DNA from 3 places in the Neorhizobium sp. LjRoot104 genome. Region 3 is predicted to be linked to each of the others. Evidence: riboswitches for the same ligand, from Rfam matches in the RefSeq annotation. Region 3 holds a riboswitch; each other region holds the start of a gene.

Region 1 (7,903 bases), on a different contig from region 3:
TGCTACAGGCTCCGTCAATGGGAGCATAATTTACCGCCTACCGCTCCCGCCGCGCCATGAAGGCCATTCGCTCGAACAGATGCACGTCCTGCTCGTTCTTGAGCAGCGCGCCATGCAGCTTCGGAAGCGCATTCCTGACGTCGCCGCGCAGGTCGGTTGGATCGACATCGTCGGAAACCAGCAGGCGGATCCAGTCGAGCGCCTCGGAGGTCGAGGGCTTCTTCTTCAGCCCCGGCATTTCGCGGATCTCGTAGAACTGCGTCAGCGCATTGCGCACCAGCGCCTGCTTGATGCCGGGATAATGAACCTCGACGATGCGGGCGAGCGTGTCGACGTCCGGAAAGCGGATATAATGGAAGAAACAGCGGCGCAGGAAGGCGTCCGGCAGTTCCTTCTCGTTGTTGGAGGTGATGATGACGATCGGCCGGACCTTGGCCTTCACCATCTCGCCGGTCTCGTAGACATGGAATTCCATGCGGTCGAGTTCCTGCAAGAGATCGTTCGGGAATTCGATATCCGCCTTGTCGATCTCGTCGATCAGCAGCACCAGCTTCTTGTCGGAGGCAAAGGCCTGCCACAGCTTGCCGCGGCGGATATAGTTGGCGACGTCATGAACGCGCTCGTCGCCGAGCTGGCTGTCACGCAGCCGCGATACGGCGTCGTATTCGTAAAGTCCCTGCTGCGCCTTGGTGGTGGACTTGATGTTCCACTCGATCAGGTCGAGACCGAGGGCGGCCGCCACCTGCCGCGCCAGCTCGGTCTTGCCCGTTCCCGGCTCGCCTTTCACCAGCAGCGGGCGTTCGAGCCGGATCGCGGCGTTGACCGCCACCATCAGATCCTTGTCGGCAATATAGTCCGCGGTACCCTGAAACTGCATTTCGGCATCCTGATCGATCAACGCGCCGCAAACTAAAAGCTCATCCCCGGCGGTGCAACAGCTTTCCCTTTGTGCCGGCTTTGCGCTATGGGCAATGCGCATGAGCCATTCGACCTTCACCATTCTGCTTGGCGGCAATCTGACCGTCACCGACCGCCTGCGCGACGCGGTCGCCGGCAGCCGCCTCATCGCGGCCGACAGCGGCATGCGCCACGCGGTGGCGCTGGGTGTGACGCCGGAACTCTGGGTCGGCGATTTCGATTCCTCCGATGCCGCGCTGATCGCGCAGTTCCCGGGCGTCGAACGGCAGGCCTTTCCGCCGGCCAAGAACGAGACGGACGGCGAGATCGCCACTGCCGAGGCGATCCGGCGCGGGGCCACGCGACTGATCTTCGCCGGCGCGATGGGCGGCGAGCGCAGCGATCATGCGCTCCAGCACTTCTTTCATGCGATGAACCTGGCGGAAAGCGGCCTTGACGTCATGCTCGCCGCCGGCGACGAAGAGGCAACCCCTCTCCTCCCCGGCAATGGCAAGACGCTCGACCTGCCCCGGGGCTCGCTCTTTTCCGTCGTCGGTTTTTCAGCCCTCGAAGGGCTCGATATCATCGGCGCACGATATCCGCTCGACAACTTCTCGCTTCCCTTCGGCTCCTCGCGCACCGTCTCCAACGTTGCGGAAGGCCCTGTGGAATTCCATCTAAAGAGCGGCAGGGCGATGATCCTTGCCCGCCCCTACGACTTTACAGGAGCCTGACTTTGGCGCCCCCAATTCTGAAACTCGACGATATCTTCCTGAGCTTCGGCGGTGCGCCGCTGCTCGCCGGCGCCGGCATGCAGGTGGAGCCTGGCGACCGCATCTGCCTCGTCGGCCGCAACGGTTCCGGCAAATCGACCCTGATGAAGATCGCCGCCGGCATGGTCGAGCCCCAGTCAGGCGAGGTATTCCGTCATCCATCCTCGACCATCCGCTATCTCGAACAGGCACCGGATTTCGCCGGGTTTTCGACCGTGCAGGCCTATGCCGAAGCAGGCCTCGGCCCGGGCGACGATCCCTATCGCGTCACCTATCTGCTCGAACATCTGGGCCTCACCGGCCAGGAAGACCCGAACACGCTCTCCGGCGGCGAGTCCCGCCGCGCGGCGCTTGCCCGCGTCATGGCGCCCGAGCCGGACATCCTGATGCTCGACGAGCCGACCAACCATCTCGACCTGCCGACCATCGAATGGCTGGAAGACGAGTTGCGCAAGACCAGAAGCGCGCTGGTGGTGATCTCCCACGACAGGCGTTTCCTCGAAAAGGTCTCGAATGCCACCGTCTGGCTCGACCGCGGCACGTCGCGACGCCTCAACCGCGGTTTCGGCGAGTTCGAAGCCTGGCGCGATGAGGTGCTGGAGGCGGAAGAGCTGGAACAGCACAAGCTCGGCAAGGCGATCGAGCGCGAGGAACACTGGCTGCGCTACGGCGTCACCGCCCGTCGCAAGCGCAACATGCGCCGCCTCGGCGAACTGCAGACGATGCGCAGCAATTATCGCGGCCACAAGGGACCGCAGGGCACGGTGCAGGCGAGCGTCAGCGAAGGCCGCGAATCCGGCAAGCTGGTCATCGAGGCGGAAAACATCACCAAGAGCTATGACCGGCCGATCGTCGCGCCGTTCTCGATCCGCGTGCATCGCGGCGACTGCATCGGTCTCGTCGGCCCGAACGGCGCCGGCAAGACGACGCTTCTGAAAATGCTGACCGGCCAGCTGGCGCCCGATACCGGCACCGTCAAGCTCGGCACCAATCTGGAAATCGCAACGCTCGACCAGAAGCGCGAAGACCTGAACCCCGAAGACACGCTGTCCCATTATCTGACGGACGGTCGTGGCGAGACGCTGCTGGTCAACGGCGAGCAGCGGCATGTCGCGGGCTACATGAAGGACTTTTTGTTCCAGCCGGAACAGATCAGGACACCGATCAAGAACCTCTCCGGCGGCGAGCGCGCCCGGCTGATGCTCGCCCGCATCATGGCAAGGCCCTCGAACCTCTTGATATTGGACGAACCGACCAACGACCTCGACATCGAGACGCTCGACCTGCTGCAGGAAATCGTCGCCGGCTACACCGGCACCGTCATCCTCGTCAGCCACGACCGAGACTTCCTCGACCGGACCGTGACCTCGACCATCGCCCCCGCCAATCCCGACGCACCGGACGGCCGCTGGATCGAGTATGCCGGCGGCTACACCGATATGCTGGCGCAGCGCAAAGGCGCGCAGGAAGAAAGGCGTCGCGCGGAAAAGGCGGACAAGGCAAAAGCCGATGCGGCGGTTCCCGCCGCCGAAGCCCCCCGGGGCAAGGGCAAGCTCTCCTTCAAGCAGAAGTTCGCGCTCGAAAACCTGCCGAAGGAAATGGCAAAGGCGCAGGCCGAGATCGCCGCCCGCGAGGAGAAAATGGCCGATCCGAACCTCTTCAGCAAGGATCCGGCCGCCTTCAACAAGCTGGCGGCGGAGATGGAAAAGCTGCGTCAAAGCATCAGCAAAATGGAAGAGGAATGGCTGGAACTCGAAATGCTGCGTGAGGAAATCGAAGGCTGATTTGCGATTTGTTAAGCTTAACAAGTAGTTAGCTGAAAAAATATTTGTCGCGGACCGGAACATATGATGTCCCGAGACGTTCTCAGTGTGAACAGTGGTCGAGATGTCCCGGGGACGCATCGGCCTTCCGGGAACCGATCAACCGAATGGGGGCATCCAATGCTGACAAATGTTACGCGTCGTCGGCTGGCCACTGAGGCGATGAATCAAAGAGTTATGATCGTCGAAGACGAGTTTCTGATCGCGCTCGATGTGGCAGAGACGATCGAATCCATGGGCCTGAAAGTCGCTGGTTTTGCCAATGCCCGCAAACACGCCCTGGCGCTCGCTGCCTATGCCGATATTGCCCTCGTCGATGTCAATCTTTCCGACGGTCGGACCGGTCCGGAGATCGGCCGCGAGCTTGCGGAGCAGTATGGCATCACCGTCGTGTTCATGACGGGCAACCCGGACGACGTGGAAGCCGGCATCAAAGGGTCGCTCGGCGTCCTCACCAAACCGGTCATGCCTGATGTGGTCGAGAAGACGATCGACTATGCCGTCGCCAACCGTCTCGGCGGGATGGCGGTCGTTCCGCGTGAACTCAAAGTGTTTTCCCAGAACCACTGAGGAATTTTAATCCTGCGGGATCCGCCCGTGGCCAGCAAGAAACAGCCTCTTGCCAGCCATTCCCGCCGCCGCTAAATCTGATCCGCTCTAACGGGGTGCCGCGCGTTTTCACGCGGCTGAGAGGCCTTTGGCCAACCCGCGGAACCTGATCCGGTTAACACCGGCGGAGGGATTAGACGGCTCTTCATCAGCGCCTGGTCCCCTTTGTCACAAAGCGAGGAGGCGCTGATGCGCAGGACCATTCTTTCCATATTCTCGGCCGCAGCCGCCCTTTGCCTTTCCGCGCCGGTCGAGGCGCAGGAAAAGACGCTGACCGTCTACACCTACGAGAGCTTCATTTCCGACTGGGGTCCAGGTCCCAAGGTGAAAGAGGCGTTCGAGAAGACCTGCGCCTGCAAGCTGAATTTCGTCGGCGTCGCCGACGGCGTCGCGCTTCTCACCCGCCTGAAACTCGAAGGCCCGAGTACCGATGCCGATATCGCGCTCGGCCTCGACACCAACCTGATCTCCGAGGCAAAGGCGACCGGCCTGTTCGAGCCGCATGGGCTCGACGCATCCGCCGCCAAGGTGCCGGGCAATTACAGCGACGACACGTTCATTCCCTATGACTACGGGCATTTCGCCGTCGTCTACGACACCCAGGCGATGAAGAACCCGCCGAAGAGCCTCAAGGAACTGGTGGACGGCGATCCGGCCCAGAAGATCGCAATAGAGGACCCGCGCACCTCGACACCCGGCCTCGGCCTGCTGCTCTGGGTGAAATCGGTCTATGGCGACAAGGCGCCGGAAGCCTGGGCAAAACTCAGGAAACGCGTGCTGACCGTCACGCCCGGCTGGTCGGAAGCCTATGGTCTCTTCACCAAGGGCGAAGTGCCGATGGTGTTTTCCTACACGACCTCTCCGGCTTACCACATGGTCGAGGAAAAGACCGACCGCTATCAGGCCGCCTCCTTCTCGGAAGGCCATTACATCCAGATCGAGGTCGCCGGCCTGCTGAAGGGCGGGAAAGACAGGGATCTGGCGAAACAGTTCCTGAAATTCATGGTGTCGCCAGCCTTCCAGGACGTCATCCCGACCACCAACTGGATGATGCCGGCGGCCAAGACGTCCGAGCCGCTTCCCGACGCCTTCGGCAAGCTGGTTCAGCCGGCAAAGACGTTCCTCATGGGCTCGGACGAAGTCGCCAGGAACCGTCAGGCCTGGATCGACGAATGGCTGACAGCCATGAGCATGAATTGATCCTATGCTGACGAGGGCCGAGCGGAGACGGGGAGTAATCTGCGGGCTGCTGAGCCTGGCCGGCATCACCCTCTTCGTCGGCATGGCGGTCGCCGCACTTCTGTCCTTCGATGCCGGCCGCAGCCAGGGCCGGCTGTTCACCGTCTATACCTGGCGAATTCTGCGCTTCACCCTGTTACAGGCGGCTCTCTCGACACTACTGTCAGTGGTTTTCGCGCTCCCCGTCGCCTTAGCACTCGCGCGCCGTTCAGGTTTTCCGGGCCGGATCTGGATCATCCGGCTGATGGCATTGCCGATGGGTCTGCCGGTGCTGATCGGCGCGCTTGGGCTGATCGGCATCTGGGGCCGGCAAGGGGTAATGAACAGCCTGCTGTTGAAACTGGGCCTCGAGCAGCCGGTCAGCATTTACGGGCTATCCGGCATCCTTCTCGCGCATGTGTTCTTCAACCTGCCGCTTGCCGCGCGGCTGTTGCTGGCGGCGCTGGAGCGGCTGCCGGCGGAATACTGGCTGCTTTCGTCGAGCCTGGGAATGAAATCCTTTTCCGTCTTCCGTTTCATCGAGTGGCCGGCGGCGCGCCGGGTCATTCCCGGCATAACGGGCCTGATCTTCATGCTCTGCGCCACGAGTTTCACGCTTGTCCTGGTGCTCGGCGGAGGGCCGGCCGCAACGACGCTCGAAGTGGCGATCTACCAGTCCCTGCGCTTCGATTTCGACCCGCCGCGCGCCATCGCGCTGTCGCTGCTGCAGATCGTCATCACGGCGCTGATCCTGATCGCGATCTCGCTTCCTCCAGCCCCTGACGACGCTGGTGTCACCGCTGGCCGGGCGACACGCCGGTTCGATGGCCGAACGTTGCCGGCAAGGCTTTGGGATGCTCTCGCTATCCTGCTTGCCACGACATTCCTGATCCTGCCGCTCGCATCCATCCTTGGCGCGGGCGTCCAGGCCAATCTCTGGAGCCTCGTCAAGAGCGCCGCCTTCCTGCGCGCCGCCTGGACCAGTTTCACCATTGCGCTTTCCGCCGGCCTGCTGGCTGTTCTGACCTCCCTGGCTATCATTGCTGGGCGCGGTGCAATCGCAGACATGAAGCGGCCCGGCGGAACGGCCAGGGCGTTTTCCCTGTCCTTGGGCGGAATGTCCTCGCTGGTGCTGCTCGTGCCGCCGGTCGTGCTCGGAACCGGCTGGTTCCTGATGCTGCGCCCGTTCGGCGACGTCGCGCGCTTCGCCCCGGCGCTGGTCGCGATCATCAACATGCTGATGGCGCTTCCTTTCGTGATGCGCGTTTTGTCGCCCGCCGTCGAAATACATCGCAAACGGACGGGCAGGCTTGCAGCAGGCCTTGGCCTCTCGGGCTTTTCACGCTGGCGGAGGATCGATCTGCCGGTTCTGGCAAAGCCGCTGCTGACGGCGCTGTCCTTTGCCATGGCGCTCTCGCTCGGCGACCTCGGCGCGGTGGCGCTGTTCGGCTCCAGCGAGCTCACCACCCTGCCCTGGCTTGTCTATAGCCGGCTATCCAGCTATCGCACCAATGATGCCGACGGGCTGGCGCTCATCCTAGGCATTATCTGCCTGGGGCTGACGATGATCGGCACTGCTGGCCGGAAGGAAGCAAGCCATGACTGACGGCGTCGCGATGGACAGGGTTGAACTGAAGCTGGGCACGAAGGAATTCCGCTTCGATTGCCTGCTCCCTGCCGGCGCCGTGACCGCGATCACCGGCCCGTCCGGCTCCGGAAAATCGACATTCCTCAACCTCGTTGCCGGCTTCGAGACGCCCGACCGCGGCCGTATCCTGATCGCCGGCGCGGACGTGATGGAGAAACACCCGTCGGAGCGACCGGTCTCGCTGATCTTTCAGGACAACAATCTCTTCGCCCATCTGGACCTCGCCACCAATATCGGGCTCGGCATCAGCCCGTCGCTCAAATTGTCCGGCAGCGACCGGACGGCGATCTCGCAGGCGCTGGAGCGTGTCGGGCTGGGCGGTTTTGAAAAACGGACACCCGGCACGCTCTCCGGCGGCGAAAGGCAGCGCGCCGCCTTTGCCCGGGCCCTGGTTCGCAGAAAACCGGTCCTGCTGATGGACGAGCCGTTCGCGGCGCTCGACCCCGGCCTGCGGCTTTCGATGGCCAACCTGCTCATCGACCTGCATCGCGAGACGGGCAACACGGTGCTGATCGTCACCCACGATCCGGATGAGGTCGGCCGATTGGCCGACCATGCGATCTTCATCGACCACGGGCATATCCTGCTGCAGGCACCGGCCGAGGAATTCCTTGGGCAGCGCGATATTCCGCCACTCGCCGAATTTCTCTCCGGCTGATCAGGCCGCCTTTGCCCGGAACCAGGCGCCGGAGCGGATGGCGAGCAACAGGATCCCGCCGTAAGCGACCAGCCCGGCGGCCAGCGCAAAGAACAATCCGTTCAGGGAGCCGGCGAGTTCCAGGGCCAGCCAACCACCAAACCCCGCGATGGCGAGCCTCAGGAAACCGCAGGCAAGCGGCCAGAGCAACTGTCCCGCACCTTGCGAGGCGAAATAGAGCGCCAGCCCCGCACCGAAGAAACCGTAGACCGGCCCGACGATCTGCAGATAGGCGACG
Region 2 (7,903 bases), on a different contig from region 3:
GGCGGCACGGTTCTTCGTCGGCGAAGCCGCGGCCGAGATCGAGGTGGATACGCGCTCCGAGGGCTTCGACCTCTGCGCGACGCTGTCGCTCGTCGCGCCGTCCGGAGAGGCGAGGGTGCTCAGCACGGGTTATGCCCGACTCGAAGGCGGTGGAAAGGTTCCGGTGCGCATCAGTCTCCGCCCGGTCTGCGTCACAGTCTCCGAAGGCTTTGCCCTGCGGCTTTCTCTGCAGGGCGCCGGCGCGCCGGCCTTCGAAGTTCATCCCGGCGACGGGCCGTTCGCATCTGTGCCCGAGATGGCGCGGCGACCGATCACCATTTCCATCTGCCATGGCGGGGCGACGCGCTCCCGCCTGATCATGCCCGAGGCTCCCGAAAATGTCGCATAAGCACTACCTGACGCTCGACAACATCACGGCCACCTATGGTGACTCCGTCGCCGTCAGCGGCCTGACGATCGAGGTCGCCAAGGGTGAACTCCTGTCGCTGCTCGGGCCTTCCGGCTGCGGCAAGACGACGACGCTCAGGATGATCGCCGGCTTCGTGCAGCCGTCCGAAGGCCGCGTCATCCTCAATGGCGAGGACATCAGCAAGCGCCCGGTGCATACCCGCAATATCGGCGTGGTCTTCCAGTCCTATGCGCTGTTTCCGCATCTGACGGCTCTGGACAATATCGGTTTCGGCCTGCGCATGCGCCATGTCGGCAAGGCGGAATGCCGTGCCCGTGCCGCCGCGGCACTCGATACCGTCGGTCTCGGCGCCTATTACGACCGATATCCGGGCCAGCTTTCCGGCGGTCAGCAGCAGCGCGTGGCGCTCGCCCGCGCTTTGGTGATCGAGCCGGACGTGCTTCTTCTCGACGAGCCGCTTTCCAACCTCGACGCCCATCTTCGCGCCGACATGCGCACCGAAATCCGAACGCTGCAGCAGCGGCTCGGCATCACCACCGTGTTCGTCACCCACGACCAGCAGGAGGCTCTTGCGATGTCGGATCGCGTCGCCGTGATGAACAAGGGACTGCTTGCCGAGATCGGCACGCCCGTCGCGCTCTGCGACCGGCCGCATTCGCCATTCACCGCATCCTTCCTCGGCGCCCGCACGGTGATCGAGGGGCGGACGGAGAATGGATTGTTCAGCGCGCCTGGGCTCACCTGCGAAGGTGCGCCTTCCGGTGCGACCCGTCTCGTGCTGCGCGCCTCGCGCCTCAGGCTTTCCGACGAACCGGGGCCGTTGCATCTCTCAGGCACGCTCGTCAACGCAGCTTTCCTCGGCGACACGTACGAAGCCGATATCCAATCCGCATGCGGCACGATCCGCCTGATCGTGCCTTCGGATATGCCGCCTCCGCCCCTCGGGACGCCGTGCAGCATCCAGACCCAGCCGGGTGGCGCAACATTCATCTGAACGGACAGACCTGACCGAAAAAGGGGAACACGAAATGACTCTCTCGCGTCGTACATTCAACAAGCTGATTGCCGGTGCCGGCCTTGCCGCACCGTTCCACATCATCCGTCCCGCCTCCGCGCAGGAGCCCAAGAAGGGCGACGAACTGGTCGTCGGCATCTGGGGCGGGGCGCAGGAAAAGATCGTCAAGGAACACGTCGAGAAGCCGCTGGTCGAGAAATACGGCTGCAAGGTCAGCTACGTCCTCGGCGGTACCGGTGACCGGCGCGCGAGGGCCTATGCGGAACGCGGCCGCCCGAGCTTCGACGTCCTTTATCTCAACATCTTCGAGAGCCGACAGGCCGTGAAGGACGGCGTGACCCAGGCGCCGACGCCGGCCGTCAAGAACTTCGAGGCGCTTTATCCGAGCGCCCGCAAGGGCGGTTACGGCGTTGCCTTCAACCCCTGCACGATCGTCTACGACAAGACCAAGGCGTCGAAGCCGATCACCTCCTGGAAGGACATGTGGAACCCGGAATGGAAGGGCCGCATCGCCTGGCCGGACGGTCTCGGCGCCGAAGGCATTTCCGCGCTTATGATGGCGGCCCGTGTCTGGGGCGGCGACGAAAAGAACGCCGACATCGCCTTCGAAAAGGTCAAGCAACTGAAGCCGTTTGCCGCCATCCAGGGCAGCCAGGCGCAGCTCTTCGAAATGTTCGACCAGAAGCTCGCCGACCTTTCCGTCGAGTTCGGCAGCTTCACGCAGTCCTATGTCGAAACCCGCAATCCCAATATCGCAATCGCCAAGCCGGTCGAGGGACAGGCGCTTTCGATGAACGTCGCGTGCATCACCGAAGGCACGAAGAACCAGAAACTCGCCGAGGAGTGGATCAACCTGCACCTCTCCGAGCCCTGCATGCTCGCCTATGCGCGCCAGATCTACTACTCGCCGACCGTCAGCAACATCACCGTCCCGGACGACCTCAAGTCGAAGCTCGTGCTCGGCGACGAACAGGTCAGCAAGCTCGTCGATTTCGATTGGGACGTGATCAATGCCAGCCGCGCCAAGTGGCAGGCGAAATACGATCGGGAGATCGCGGGATGAACCGTTGGATCGGGCCGGCGCTTGCAGCGCCGGTCACCCTTTGGCTGCTTCTGTCCTTTGCGGCGCCGATGTTCGTGGTCCTCGTGCTCTCCCTGCACGAGTATCCCGATCCTTTCGGTCCGCTCTTCATAGCTCCGTCGATCGCGCAGTTCCGGGACATCGTCTCCGACAGTTTCTATTTCGGCGTCGTCTCCGAAACCATCCTGCTCGGCCTCGGCGTCACCGTCATCACCGCGCTTCTCGGTTATCCGCTCGCCCACTGGCTGGCGCGCATGCCGGTGAAATACCGCGCGGCCGCCTTCGCGGTGATCCTCATTCCGCTGCTCACCAATGTGGTGGTGCGCTCGCTCGGCATCATCCTGCTGCTCGCGCCGGAGGGGCTGATCAATTCGGTCACCGGCCTCGTCGGCATTCCGCCGGCGAGATATATGCTGTTCACCCACGGCGCGGTCGCCGTCGCGCTGGCGCAGGTCTTCCTGCCGTTCATGGTGCTGGCGCTCTACGACAACCTGCAGAACACGTCTCCGCGCGTTCACGAGGCGGCCCAGAGCCTTGGCGCTTCTCCCGCTGTGCGGTTCCTCACCGTCGATCTGCCGCTTTCGCTGCCCGGCCTGCGGTCCGGTGCCGTCATCGTTTTCCTGATGGCGACCACGGCCTATGTCTCCGCCTCGCTGCTTGGCGGCAAGAAGGTCTGGACGACCGGCATGCTGGTGCTGCAGGAGGCGATCAAGAACCTCAACGCGCCGCTTGCCGCAGCACTTGCGATCATCATGACCGTGACCGGTCTCGCGTTTGCGGCGCTGTGCGCCTATCTCCTCAATCGCCTGATGCCGTGGCTGAAGGGCAAGCCCAGCAATCCGTTGAGCATTCCGCGCTGGATCGTGCCTGTCATCGACATCCTGGGGCCGGTTGTTTCGAAACTGCTGCTTGCCACCTCGCTGCTGCTCCTGCTGCTGCCGCTGGTGCTGGTCTGCATCCAGAGTTTCAACGACGTGCCCCAGGCGACCGCCTCCGGCTTCCGCGGCTTCACGCTGAAATGGTACGAGGCGGTGTTCTTTGCGGGGACCTATGCGGACGCCTTCTGGGTGTCGGTGCAACTGGCGGTCACCTCGATGCTGGTGGCGCTGGCGCTCTCTTTGCCGGCGGCGTTTGCGCTCGCCCGTTATCCGTTCAAGGGCCGGTCCGCGCTTCTGACCTTCTGGCTGCTGCCGATGTCGCTGCCGCATGTGGCGATCGGCGTCGGCATGCTGCGGCTGCTACAGATCTACCTGATCGTGCCGCCGTTCCTCGGCCTCGTGGCAATCCACGTGATCGTCATCCTGCCCTTCGCGATCACGTTGCTGACGACCTCGGTCATGGGCCTCGACCGGGCGCAGGAGGAAGCGGCTGCAAGCCTCGGGGCAAGCCCCGCGCGGCGGTTCTTCCTGATCATCATGCCGGGACTGGCGCCAGGGCTGTTTGCCGCCGGCATCGTCGGCTTCCTGCTGAGTTTCGGCGAGGTGACCGTCACGAGCTTCCTCACCACCGCCCGCCTGACGACCCTGCCGGTGCGCATCTACTCGGAATCGACCTTCAGCCTGGAGCCGACCGCGCATGCGATCTCGGCGGTGCTGATCGTCTTCACCGTCATCGCGCTGGTCCTGGTCGGCAGGGTGGTTCGCCTCGACCGTCTCTACGCACGATAAAAGGGAAACGACAGCGGGCCGGTCGTCCGGCCCGCTTGACAGGCATACTGAAAACCGACAGTTATCGTCTCAATTCCGAGGGGGGCATCTTGACGATGCTGAGATGGCGGTGAGCCGGACCCTTGAACCTGATCCGGGTCATGCCGGCGTAGGAACGGAAATAGGCGTCGCCCGACGATTTTTCTCTTCTCCGCTTCACCTGGATCTCCGTGATTGACTGATCTGGAGATCGACCGATGATATCCATTGTTTCCGTTGTGCCCAAGGGGTATCCGGCCCTGACGTGCAGGTCCGACGTGTAGCATCATGCGCGCGTCCCATGCGGTCATAGGCCTCGTCCTGCTTGTCGTTCTCTGGCAAGCGGGCGTCTGGCTGTTCGCTCCGCCCCGTTATATTTTGCCGTCTCCCCTTGCCGTCGCTTCCGCCTTCTGGCGGCAGCCGGGTTTCCTGCTGCAAAACAGCGTCGTCACGCTGACGGAAATCGCGCTCGGTCTGGTTATCGGCGCAGGCCTTGGTATCGCCACCGCCTTCGGCGTTGCGGCGCTGCCGCGGCTTGGCCGCCTCGTCTGGCCGATGGTGCTGATCTTGCAGGCCTTTCCCGTCTTCGTTCTGGCGCCGATCCTGGTTCTCTGGCTCGGTTTCGGGCTTGCCTCGAAAGTGGCGATGACGACGATCATCATCTTCTTTCCGGTCGCATCGGCTTTTGCCGATGGTCTTCGCCGCACGGATCAGGAAATCCTCGATGCGGTCTCGCTGGAGGGCGCGAGCCACTGGCAGACGCTGGTGACAATCCGCATGCCGCTGGCGATCCCGAGCCTCGTCTCTGGCCTTCGGGTCGCAGCACCGCTCGCGCCGCTGGGTGCGGTCGTCGGCGAGTGGGTCGGCGCTTCCGGCGGGCTCGGTTTCGTCATGGTCCAGGCCAATGCGCGCATGCAGACCGACACCGTGTTTGCGGCGATGGTCATACTCGCGATCCTCACCCTCATCCTGCGGCTTCTCATCGACCGGCTGACCGCCGGTCTCGCCCCCTGGGCCAGCGAAGCCGATCCTTCATTCTCATCCACAGCCAAATCCGCATCAGGGAGTTCCGTCCGATCATGATCCGTATCCTCACCGCGTCCTTCATCGCGCTGGCAAGCCTTGCCGCGCCCGCTTCCGCGCAGGCGGCCGACAAGCTCAGCGTGCTTCTCGAATGGTTCGTCAATCCGGACCATGCGCCGATGGTGATCGCCGAGCAGCGCGGCCTGTTTGCCGATGCCAATCTGGACGTCGAACTCATTCCGCCGTCCGACCCTTCCGCGGTGCCGCGTCTCGTCTCGGCCGGTCAGGCGGATATCGGCATCCACTACCAGCCCAATCTCTATCTCGACCACGAAGCCGGCCTGCCGCTCGTGCGTTTCGGGACGCTGGTCGAGACCCCACTCAACACCGTCACGGTTCTGGCGGACGGTCCGATCAAGAGCCTCAAGGACCTCAAGGGCAAGAAGGTCGGCTTTTCCGTCACCGGATTCGAGGATGCGATGCTGAAGCGCATGCTGGCTTCGGAAGGCCTTTCCAACGATGACGTGGAGCTGATCAACGTCAATTTCTCGCTGTCGCCCTCGCTGATCGGCGGCAAGGTGGATGCGACGCTCGGCGGCTTCCGGAATTTCGAGCTGACCCAGATGAAGCTGGAAGGCCATGCCGGCCGCGCGTTCTTCCCGGAGGAGCATGGCGTTCCGGCCTATGACGAACTGATCTTCGTTACCCGCCGCGATCTTGCTGCCGACAGCCGCCTGCCGCGTTTCCTGCATGCCGTCGAACAGGCCTCGATCTTCATCACCAACCATCCGCAGGAAGCCTCGCAGCTTTTCATCAAGGCCTATCCGAACCTCGACGACGAGCTGAACCGCACGGCCTTCTTCGATACGCTGCCGCGTTTTGCCAAGCGCCCGGCCGCCCTCGACCAGGGCCGCTATCAGCGTTTTGCCGCCTTCATGCAGGAGATGGGGCTGATCAGGACCGTGCCGCCGACCGGCGACGTCGCGGTCGAAATCAAATAGGCCAAGTCGCTGATATTGTTTGATTTGAACTCCGGGGTTCGCGTAACGTGATTTTCATGCCAGATCGGCGTTGCATGTTACGTACCCCGGAGTTTGCTTGACCATCGGACTTGCCCATGCGGAACTGATCGCGGTCCTTTCCGCCGTCACCGGCGACGAGCCGCGCGTCATGACGGTTCGCTCCGGCGATGCGCTGCCGTCCGGCCCTTTCGAGCTCGGCCACAGGAGCCTGCAGGCCGGGCTCCGCGAGTGGGTGGGGGACCAGACGGGCCATCCGCTCGGCTATCTCGAACAGCTCTATACGTTCGCCGACCGGGACCGGACCCATGAGGATGCCGAGGGGCGGACGATCTCGATCAGCTATCTCGGCCTCGTGCGCGAACAGGCGGCACCCGGCGCCGGCAAACCCGGCTGGCATGGCTGGTACGAATATTTCCCCTGGGAGGATCATCGCGGCGGGAGGCCGGATATCCTGGGTGCCATCACCGGCCGCCTGCAGGACTGGGTTGCGGCCGAACCGGCGCGGCGCGAGCACCGCAAGCGCCGAGTCGATTTCGCCTTCGGCCTCGATGGGGCCGCCTGGAACGAAGATCTCGCCCTGCAGCGTTATGAGTTGATGTACGAGGCGGGGCTCGTCACCGAGGCGGGCTGCTCGGCGGCCAAAAGTTTCGGCCGTTCGATGTTTGCCGATCACCGCCGCATCCTGGCGACCGGGATCGCCCGGCTGCGCGCCAAGATCAAATACCGCCCGGTGGTCTTCGAACTGATGCCGGAGAGTTTTACGCTGTCGCAATTGCAGCACACCGTCGAGGCGCTTGCAGGCCTCACCCTGCACAAGCCGAATTTCCGCCGGCTGATCGACCAGCAGGAGCTGATCGAGGAAACCGGCGAGGCGACCAGTGAGACCGGCGGCCGGCCTGCCAAGCTCTTCCGCTACCGTCACGCGGTCCTCGAAGAGCGCGCGCTTTCGGGTTCGAAACTTCCGCTTTCACGCAATTGACATAAACTCGAATCGAGAATATCTCTTTGCGCCGGATATACTCACTTCGAGTATAAAAGGAGCAGATCATGAATTCTCCGCTTTCGGTTTCCTCGCTTTACGATCGTGTCAGCCGCGTCATCCCGAAAGCCGAGTGGATGAGCTACGAGGCGGACGTGGCGGCGATCCTTGAACTCAAGCGCACCCGCAACGCCGTCATCCTCGCCCACAACTACCAGACGCCGGAAATCTTCCATGGCGTCGCCGATATCGTCGGCGACAGCCTGGCGCTGGCCCGCAAGGCGATCGACGTGGATGCGGATGTCATCGTGCTCGCCGGCGTCCACTTCATGGCGGAGACGGCAAAGCTGCTCAACCCGGGAAAGACCGTGCTGATCCCGGACATGGCGGCGGGCTGTTCGCTGGCGGATTCGATCACGCCGGAAGATATCGCGCTCTTGCGCCAGGCGCATCCCGGTGTACCGATCATCACCTATGTGAATACGTCGGCGGCGGTGAAGGCGGCGTCGGATATCTGCTGCACCTCCGGCAATGCAAAGCAGGTGGTGGAATCGCTCGGCGTTCCGAAAGTGCTGATGATCCCCGACGAATACCTGGCGCAGAACGTCGCGCGGGAAACCAATGTCGAGATCATCGCCTGGCATGGCCATTGCGAAGTGCACGAACTGTTCAACGCGCAGGATGTTCGC
Region 3 (7,903 bases):
AAGCCCGTCGGAAAGGGAACCGGCCTCGGCCTTTCCATGGTCTATGGCTTCGTCAAGCAGTCTGGCGGCCATATCAAGATCTACAGCGAACTCGGCCAGGGTACGACCGTCAAGATCTATTTCCCGCGCGTCCAGCGAAGCGAGGATCTCGTCACGGACGCCGATTTCGGTCCGGTGACCGGCGGCACCGAGACTATTCTGGTGGCGGAGGACGACGAGCAGGTGCGCGCCACGGTCGTCGAGCTGCTCGGCGATCTCGGTTATGCCGTGCTGAAGGCGAAAGACGCCGCGGGTGCACTGAGTATTATCGAAAGCGGCGTGCCGGTCGATCTTCTCTTTACCGACGTGGTGATGCCGGGACCGCTGAAGAGCACGGAGCTTGCCAGGCATGCCCGCGAGCGGATGCCGGATATCGCCGTGCTGTTCACCTCCGGTTATACGGAAAACTCGATCGTGCATGGTGGCCGGCTCGATCCCGGCGTCGAACTGCTCTCCAAACCCTATACCCGTGAGGCCCTGGCGCGAAAGATCCGCCACGTGTTGAACGGCCAGCAGCATCGCAACCAGGTGAGGGCGTCGTTCTCAGCCAAGCCGCCCGCCCCGCCGATCGGGCAACGGCCGGTACTGCCGCGTTATTCCGTGCTGCTGGTCGAGGACGATTTCCTGATCCGCATGAGCACGGCCGACCTCCTGGCCGAACTGGGGCATGAGGTTTCCGAAGCCTCGACGGCGGAGGAGGCAATTGGCATGATAGAGGCGCGCAGCTTTGACGTGGTGGTTACCGATCTCGGCCTGCCGGGTCTTTCCGGCGGCGAGTTCGCGCAGCAGGCGCGCAGACTATCTCCCACTGTCGGTATCGTGTTTGCGACCGGCAACGACCGCATTCCCGACGAGGCGGCAGTAGATGGCGCCGTGCTTCTGAAGAAGCCCTACGGCAGCCAGGAAATCGCAATCGTCTTCGAGAAGATTGCAGCGCAGAAGGGCTGAGAACCCGTCGCCACCCTTGTCGAGCCGGCAGCTATGTTCTCACTTTCAACTGCGGGAAGGTCGCCGGCGGGACCCCTTCGACGGCTCGGGATAAAGGATGTCGTGCCCCGATGCGATCGGGGCCCTTCACCTTGGGGATCGCCTCACCACCACTCGTAAAAATGCGATACCGGTCCGTGGCCGGTGCCGACGGTGAGGGTGTCGGCGGCGGTGATCGCGCCGGCGAGATAGGTCTTGGCGACCGTGATCGCTTCAGCCGGCGAGGCGCCCTTGGCAAGTTCCGCCGCAATCGCGCTCGAAAGCGTGCAGCCGGTGCCGTGGGTGTTGCTCGTCGCGGTGCGCTTGCCTTCAAACCAGTGGATGCCGGTGGCGTCGGCGAGCACGTCCGGGCTGTCCTCGCTTTCCAGATGGCCTCCCTTCACCAATACGGCCTTGGGGCCGATCTTCAGCAGCCGCTCGGCCTGGTCCGCCATCTGTTCGCGGGTCGTGGCGATCGCCTCGCCGAGCAGGGCGGCGGCTTCCGGCAGGTTGGGGGTGACGACGGCGGCAATCGGCATCAGCTTATAGGTAACGGCATCCACCGCATCGAGCGCCAGAAGCGGCGATCCGCCCTTGGCGATCATCACCGGATCGAGCACGATCGGCACGCTGTCCCGGTAGGGGCGCAGTATGTCGGCGACGATCCCGGCGATTTCCGCATTGGCGATCATGCCGATCTTCACCGCATCGACGCGCACGTCGAGGAAGATCGTGCGGATCTGGTTTGCGACAAAAGCGGCAGGCACCGCGTGCACTCCCGTGACCCCTTGGGTATTCTGGGCCGTCAGCGCGGTCAGCGCCGCCATGCCATAGGTGCCGCGCGCCGCGAAGGTTTTCAGGTCCGCCTGGATGCCGGCGCCGCCGGAGGGATCCGAACCGGCAATCGACAGGACGTTTTTGATGGTCATGCGCGTGCTCTCTCGATTTCCGCAGCGATCCTGCGGGCAGCGGCTTCGGGATCGGGCTGGCCGCAGATGGCGGAAACCACCGCGAGGCCCTTTGCGCCGGCGGCGAGTGCCGGGCCGGCATGTTCCGCCTTGACGCCGCCGATTGCGACAGCCGGAACCGGTGCCATGGCGGCGATGCGCCCAAGCCCGTCGAAACCGATTGGCTGCTTGTGGTCCGGCTTGGTGCTGGTCGCAAATACCGGGCCGATGCCTACATAATCGACGATCGACTGATCCACCCGCCGCGCCAGCTCCTCGGTTTCCACCGAGAGGCCGAGGATCATGCCTTGACCGACACGCTGCCGCGCCATCGCCGCGACCATGTCGCTCTGGCCGACATGCAGGCCTTCGGCACCGATCGCGACAGCCGCCTCCACGTCGTCATTGATGATGAGAGGCACGCCGGTACCGGATAGCACGGCCTTCAGCGCCCGGCCGGTTTCGACCATTTTTGCCGTATCCGCCTGTTTGTCGCGGAGCTGGACGATGGTGGCACCCCCGGCAACCGCAAGCCTTGTCGTCTCGATCATACCGATGCCGCGGCAGAGATCCGGGTCGAGGACGAGATAGACGGAAAGATCGAAAATCTTGGTCATGCCGCGACGATCCTTGCTTGGGCATCGAGCGACTCACCGGTCAGGGCAGCGAGGCGATCAAGGAAGATGGGGGAGAAGAAGCCGGGGCCCGAGGCGGTGAGGGCGGCTTCCTCGCCCGCAACGGCGAACATGGCCAATGCGGCGACCGTCGCCTCGAAGGGGTCGTCCGCGCTCGCGGCGAAGGCGCCGACAAGGCAGGTGAGCGAGCAGCCGAGCGCGGTGACGCGCGGCATCAAGGCCGAACCGCCGGAGATGCGAACCGAACGCCGGCCGTCTGTGACGAAATCCACCTCGCCGGTGACGGCAACCACACAGGTCTTCTGCTGAGCGATGGCAATGGCCGAGCCTTCGGCCGCCGTGACGCTGTCCCCGCTATCGACGCCATGGCCGCTCGACTGGCTGCCGGCCAGCGCAATGATTTCCGAGGCGTTGCCCCGTATGACCGTCGGCCGCAACTCCATGAGCTCGGAAAGTGCCGCGCGGCGGTATGCAGTGGCGTAGTGGGCGACGGGATCGAGCACCCAGGGCCTGCCTGTATCGGTTGCGGCGGTGGCGGCGGCCTTCATTCCGGCCAGGAAATCCGGTGACAGCGTTCCGATATTGATCGTCAACGCCGCGGCGATGCGGGCGAATTCGCCGGCCTCTTCCTTTGTATGAACCATGGCGGGAGAGGCGCCGGCCGCGAGCATCACGTTCGCGGCGATGTTCATCGCCACGAAATTGGTGATGTTCTGGACGAGCGGGTTTTTGGCGCGCATCGCGGTCAGCAGCTGGCCGGGGGTCTGTCCAAGGGGCATTGTCGTCTGCATGTCTGCCTCGTTCGGCGGAGCAGGCGCGGGGCGCAATGTTGAACGCCCGGGCGACTCCCTCCGCCAGCATGATCTGGTTCAGGTTCTAAGGGTGCTTCTCAGCCCGGCTTTGCCGGACGCCCCTGTCTTCACCACGGCTTACAGCAAAGACAATGCGCTTCGCCAGTGATTTTTTCTTGGAGGGGCCTTGCAGCTCTAGTCGCTAGAGGTTGTAGACAGGTGGCTCGATCCAACGGGAATGAGACGATGAACGCGACGACACAGGCACGATACAAGGTTGGCGGGATGGATTGCGCCAGCTGCGCGACGAAGATCGACACGGCGGTGCGCCGCATGCCGGGCGTCGAGGACGTGTCCGTTTCGGTCGCCTCGGGCACGATGACGGTGAAGCATGACGGCACGGGCGATTTCGTCGCGATCGAGAAGAAGGTCGTCGGGCTGGGGTATACGCTCCGGGCTTTGGGAAGAGGCAAACGCCCGGTCTCCCCCCTTGCGGGGGAGATCGGCAAGGCGCGCGATCACCATCATCATGACCATGACGGGGGGCACGATCATTCCAACCACGCGCATCACGATCACGACCACGGCTCCAGGGAAATCGAAGGCCTGCACGGCCACGATCACGAGCCGATGGATGGGCCGTGGTGGAAATCGGCCAAGGGTCGCCTGACCATCCTGGTCGGCATTGCATTGGCCGTGGCTTACGGGATCGGCCATCTCATTCCGGCCTATGACACTTATATCTTTACGGCCGCGATGTTGATCGGCCTCGTGCCGATCGCGCGCCGCGCGATCATGGCCGCATTCGCCGGCACGCCGTTTTCGATCGAGATGCTGATGACGATCGCCGCCGTTGGCGCGGTGGTCATCGATGCCTCCGAAGAGGCTGCCGCCGTGGTCTTCCTCTTTCTCATCGGCGAACTGCTGGAAGGGGTCGCGGCCGGCAAGGCGCGGCAGAGCATCCAGAGCCTGACCGCGCTGGTGCCGAAGAACGCGCTCCTTGAAGAGAACGGCCAGACCCGTGAAGTGCCGGCGGAAAACCTTGCCGTCGGCGCGATCATCCTCGTGCGTCCCGGTGACCGTATTTCGGCGGACGGCGTCATCGTCGCCGGTGAAAGCGCGATCGATGAAGCGCCGGTGACGGGCGAAAGCACGCCGGTCTCCAAGGGCGTCGATGACACGGTGTTTGCCGGTACGATTAACGGTGATGCGGCCTTGCGGGTTCGCGTGACGACCGCCGCCGAGGACAATACCATCGCCCGCGTCGTGCGGCTGGTCGAGGAGGCGCAGGAAAGCAAGGCCCCTACCGAACGCTTCATCGACCGTTTCTCGCGTTATTACACGCCGGGCGTTGTCGCGGTTGCCGCTCTGGTCGCTATCCTGCCGCCGCTTGTCGCCGGCGCGTCCTGGAGCGAGTGGGTCTACAAGGGCCTGGCGATCCTCTTGATCGGCTGCCCCTGCGCGCTGGTGATCTCGACGCCGGCGGCGATCGCCGCATCGCTGTCGTCGGGCGCCCGCCGTGGCCTGCTGATGAAGGGCGGCGCGGTGCTGGAAACGCTCGGCAAGATCACCGCAGTCGCGCTCGACAAGACCGGCACGCTGACAGCGGGTAAGCCGCAGGTGACAGACGTGATCGCCTTCGGCCGCAATGCGGAGGACGTGCTGCGTTTTTCCGCCGCGCTCGAAACCGGCTCCAGCCATCCGTTGGCCGTCGCGATCCTCGCCAAGGCTGCGGATGACGAGGTCGAGATTCCGACTGCGACGGATGCCAGGGCGCTGGGTGGCAAGGGTGTCACGGCCGTGGTCGAAGGCGAGGAGGTATTCCTCGGTTCGCCCAAGGCAGCGGCCGAACGCGTGTCGCTGCCGATGGCGCATTCGCGACGGATCACCGGTCTCAACGACGAGGGCAAGACCGTCTCGGTGCTGATTGTCGGCGGTGTGCTTGCCGGCGCCATCGCCATGCGCGACGAACCGCGCCCGGACGCCCGGGCAGGCCTCAAGGCGCTCACCGATGCCGGCATCAGGACCGTCATGCTGACCGGCGACAATGCCCGCACCGCGACTGCGATCGGCAAGGACCTCGGCATCGAGGTCCGCGCCGAGCTGATGCCGGAAGACAAGCAGAGGATCGTCGGCGAATTGAAGCGTGAAGGTTTCGTGGTCGGCAAAGTCGGCGACGGTATCAACGACGCCCCGGCGCTTGCTGCCGCCGATGTCGGAATCGCGATGGGGGGCGGCACCGATGTCGCACTGGAAACAGCCGATGCTGCAGCGCTGCATGGCCGGGTCCGCGACATCGCTGCGATGATCGGGCTGTCGAGGCGGACGATGCGCAACATCTACCAGAACATTTCGATCGCGCTCGGCCTGAAGGCGGTCTTCCTGGTGACGACGATCATCGGCGTCACGGGATTGTGGCCGGCGATCCTCGCCGATACCGGGGCAACTGTGCTGGTGACGATCAATGCCCTGAGATTGCTGCGGGTGAGGAGCTAGGCACCGGCGTGCGGCCCCGTTTTCAAGGCTCCCGGGCCAGAACCGCAAAAGCCTCGTAGGGCTTCAGCGTCAGGCTCTCGCCAAGCGCATTCACCGGCTCATAGTTCGAGATCAGGCCTTCGCCCGACATCTGCAATTCGCCCGGGAGCTCGATCGTCACGTCGCGGGCCGTGAAATTGGCCACCACCACCAGGCGCTCCTCGTCGAGCGTTCGCGAATAGACGAATACATCCGGGTGGCTGTCGAGCCAGCCCTGATAGAGCCCGTAGACGATCACCTCGTGGGTTTTCCGGAGCGCGATCAGCTTGCGGTAGTGGTTCCAGATCGACTTTTCGTCGGTCATCTCGCGTTCTGCGTTGATCGTCGGGTAATTGGGGTTTACCTCGATCCAGGGCACGCCGGTCGAGAAGCCTCCATAGGGAGCGGCGCTCCATTGCATCGGGGTGCGGGCATTGTCGCGACCGTTCTCGTTGGCGCCCTTGATGAATTCCTCGGGCGACAGCCCGGCCTCGACATGGAGGCGGTGCATGTTGAGCGTTTCGATATCGCGATACTGCTCGATCGTCGTGAACGGCATGTTGGTCATGCCGATTTCCTCGCCCTGATAGATGAAGGGCGTGCCCTTCATCAGGTGCAGCACGGTCGCCAGCATCTTGGCCGATTCCACCGGATAACCGGTTGCGTCTCCATATTTGGAGAGGGCGCGCGGCAGGTCGTGATTGCCCCAGAACAGCGAGTTCCAGCCGTCGTCGGAGAGCGCATATTGCCATTTTCCAAGCACTGATTTCAGCTTCACGAGGTCGAACGGCTTCGAGCGCCATTTGCCGTAGATCTCGTCCCATTGCTGGGTGACGTGCTCGAACTGGAAGACCATCGACAGTTCGTGGCGGTTGCGGCCGGAATAGAGGAGTGCGGAACCGGGCGTCGCGCTCCAGGTCTCGCCGACGGTGAGGATATCGCGGTTGCGGAAGGTTTCGTGGTTCATTTCCTGCAGGTAGTCGTGCAGGTGCGGGCCGTCATGGATGATCGCCTGGTCCACCTGCTTGCCGATATAATCGATGACGTCCATGCGGAAGCCGGCGATACCGCGCGCCAGCCACCAGTTCATCATCGTGTAGATTTCGGTGCGGACTTTCGGGTTTTCCCAGTTGAGATCCGGCTGGCGGGTCGAAAACAGGTGCAGGTAATATTCGCCACTCAAGGTATCGAGCGTCCAGGCCGGCCCACCGAAGGAGGACTTGAGGCCGTTGGGCGGCCCGCCGTCCTTTGCCGGTTTGCGCCAGATATAGAAGTCGCGGAACGGATTGCTTAGGCCCTTGCGGCTTTCGACGAACCACGGATGTTCGTCCGACGTGTGGTTGACGACAAGGTCGAGCACGATGCCTATGTCGCGCTTTTTCGCCTCCGCCACCAGCATGTCGAAATCGGCAAGCGTGCCGAATTCCGGGGCGATGTCCTGATAATCGGAGATGTCGTAGCCGTTGTCGTCCATCGGCGACCTGTAGATCGGCGAGAGCCAGATCACGTCGATGCCGAGTGATCTCAGATAATCGAGCTTCGAGGCGATGCCTGGGATGTCGCCGATGCCGTCGCCATTCAGGTCGCAGAAACTGCGCGGATAGACCTGGTAGACGGTGGCGGTATGCCACCACTTGCGCTCTATCGGCAGCGTGGCCTGCTGCATGACCGCTGCGAGCTGATCCTGAAAGTTGTTCATCGAAAGCCCTCCCTGCCTCTCAACCTGTTCGAACGCGAGAGTGCGGCGCGGGGTTCCTCACCCAAGGCGGCACTCTTCCGATGGAACATCGGGACTCTCCGCTGGTTAGACCAGTGGGAAACCTGAAGAAAAGGAGGCCCTTCATGAGCAGCAGACTTCCCCCGACGCCCTCTGAAAACCTAAGCCACAAAGGCTCCGGCGAACAGACCCATGCGTCCGATATCAAGCGTGGCAAACTTCAGCCGGCGAACGATCCCGGCAAGCAGGGTCAGCAGGGCAATACCAAGGTCAACACGACCCATCAGGGTCATC

What was found. Region 3 has a riboswitch for thiamine pyrophosphate ahead of thiM (hydroxyethylthiazole kinase). Riboswitches for the same ligand answer to the same signal wherever they lie in the genome.
Region 1: it holds a riboswitch for thiamine pyrophosphate, as region 3 does, so the genes downstream of both, thiB (thiamine ABC transporter substrate binding subunit) here and thiM (hydroxyethylthiazole kinase) in region 3, are expected to answer to the same signal.
Region 2: it holds a riboswitch for thiamine pyrophosphate, as region 3 does, so the genes downstream of both, ACSQ8R_RS10980 (ABC transporter permease) here and thiM (hydroxyethylthiazole kinase) in region 3, are expected to answer to the same signal.

What each region holds. Positions count from the first base shown of each region.
Region 1 is NZ_CAXURS020000001.1:3,694,805-3,702,707, forward strand. It holds gene ACSQ8R_RS18275 (AAA family ATPase) at 38-877, opposite strand; gene ACSQ8R_RS18280 (thiamine diphosphokinase) at 972-1,631, shown strand; gene ACSQ8R_RS18285 (ABC-F family ATP-binding cassette domain-containing protein) at 1,634-3,454, shown strand; gene ACSQ8R_RS18290 (response regulator) at 3,614-4,063, shown strand; TPP riboswitch at 4,145-4,252, shown strand; gene thiB (thiamine ABC transporter substrate binding subunit) at 4,292-5,302, shown strand; gene thiP (thiamine/thiamine pyrophosphate ABC transporter permease ThiP) at 5,307-6,926, shown strand; gene ACSQ8R_RS18305 (thiamine ABC transporter ATP-binding protein) at 6,919-7,626, shown strand; gene ACSQ8R_RS18310 (MATE family efflux transporter) at 7,627-7,903, opposite strand, start outside.
Region 2 is NZ_CAXURS020000001.1:2,193,605-2,201,507, reverse strand. It holds gene ACSQ8R_RS11000 (CocE/NonD family hydrolase) at 1-388, shown strand, start outside; gene ACSQ8R_RS10995 (ABC transporter ATP-binding protein) at 378-1,403, shown strand; gene ACSQ8R_RS10990 (ABC transporter substrate-binding protein) at 1,438-2,487, shown strand; gene ACSQ8R_RS10985 (ABC transporter permease subunit) at 2,484-4,172, shown strand; TPP riboswitch at 4,241-4,344, shown strand; gene ACSQ8R_RS10980 (ABC transporter permease) at 4,479-5,273, shown strand; gene ACSQ8R_RS10975 (ABC transporter substrate-binding protein) at 5,270-6,214, shown strand; gene ACSQ8R_RS10970 (NUDIX hydrolase) at 6,312-7,214, shown strand; gene nadA (quinolinate synthase NadA) at 7,283-7,903, shown strand, end outside.
Region 3 is NZ_CAXURS020000002.1:1,265,596-1,273,498, reverse strand. It holds gene ACSQ8R_RS28105 (response regulator) at 1-987, shown strand, start outside; gene thiD (bifunctional hydroxymethylpyrimidine kinase/phosphomethylpyrimidine kinase) at 1,131-1,934, opposite strand; gene thiE (thiamine phosphate synthase) at 1,931-2,569, opposite strand; gene thiM (hydroxyethylthiazole kinase) at 2,566-3,366, opposite strand; TPP riboswitch at 3,417-3,512, opposite strand; gene ACSQ8R_RS28085 (heavy metal translocating P-type ATPase) at 3,625-5,874, shown strand; gene ACSQ8R_RS28080 (glycoside hydrolase family 13 protein) at 5,897-7,591, opposite strand; gene ACSQ8R_RS28075 (hypothetical protein) at 7,735-7,903, shown strand, end outside.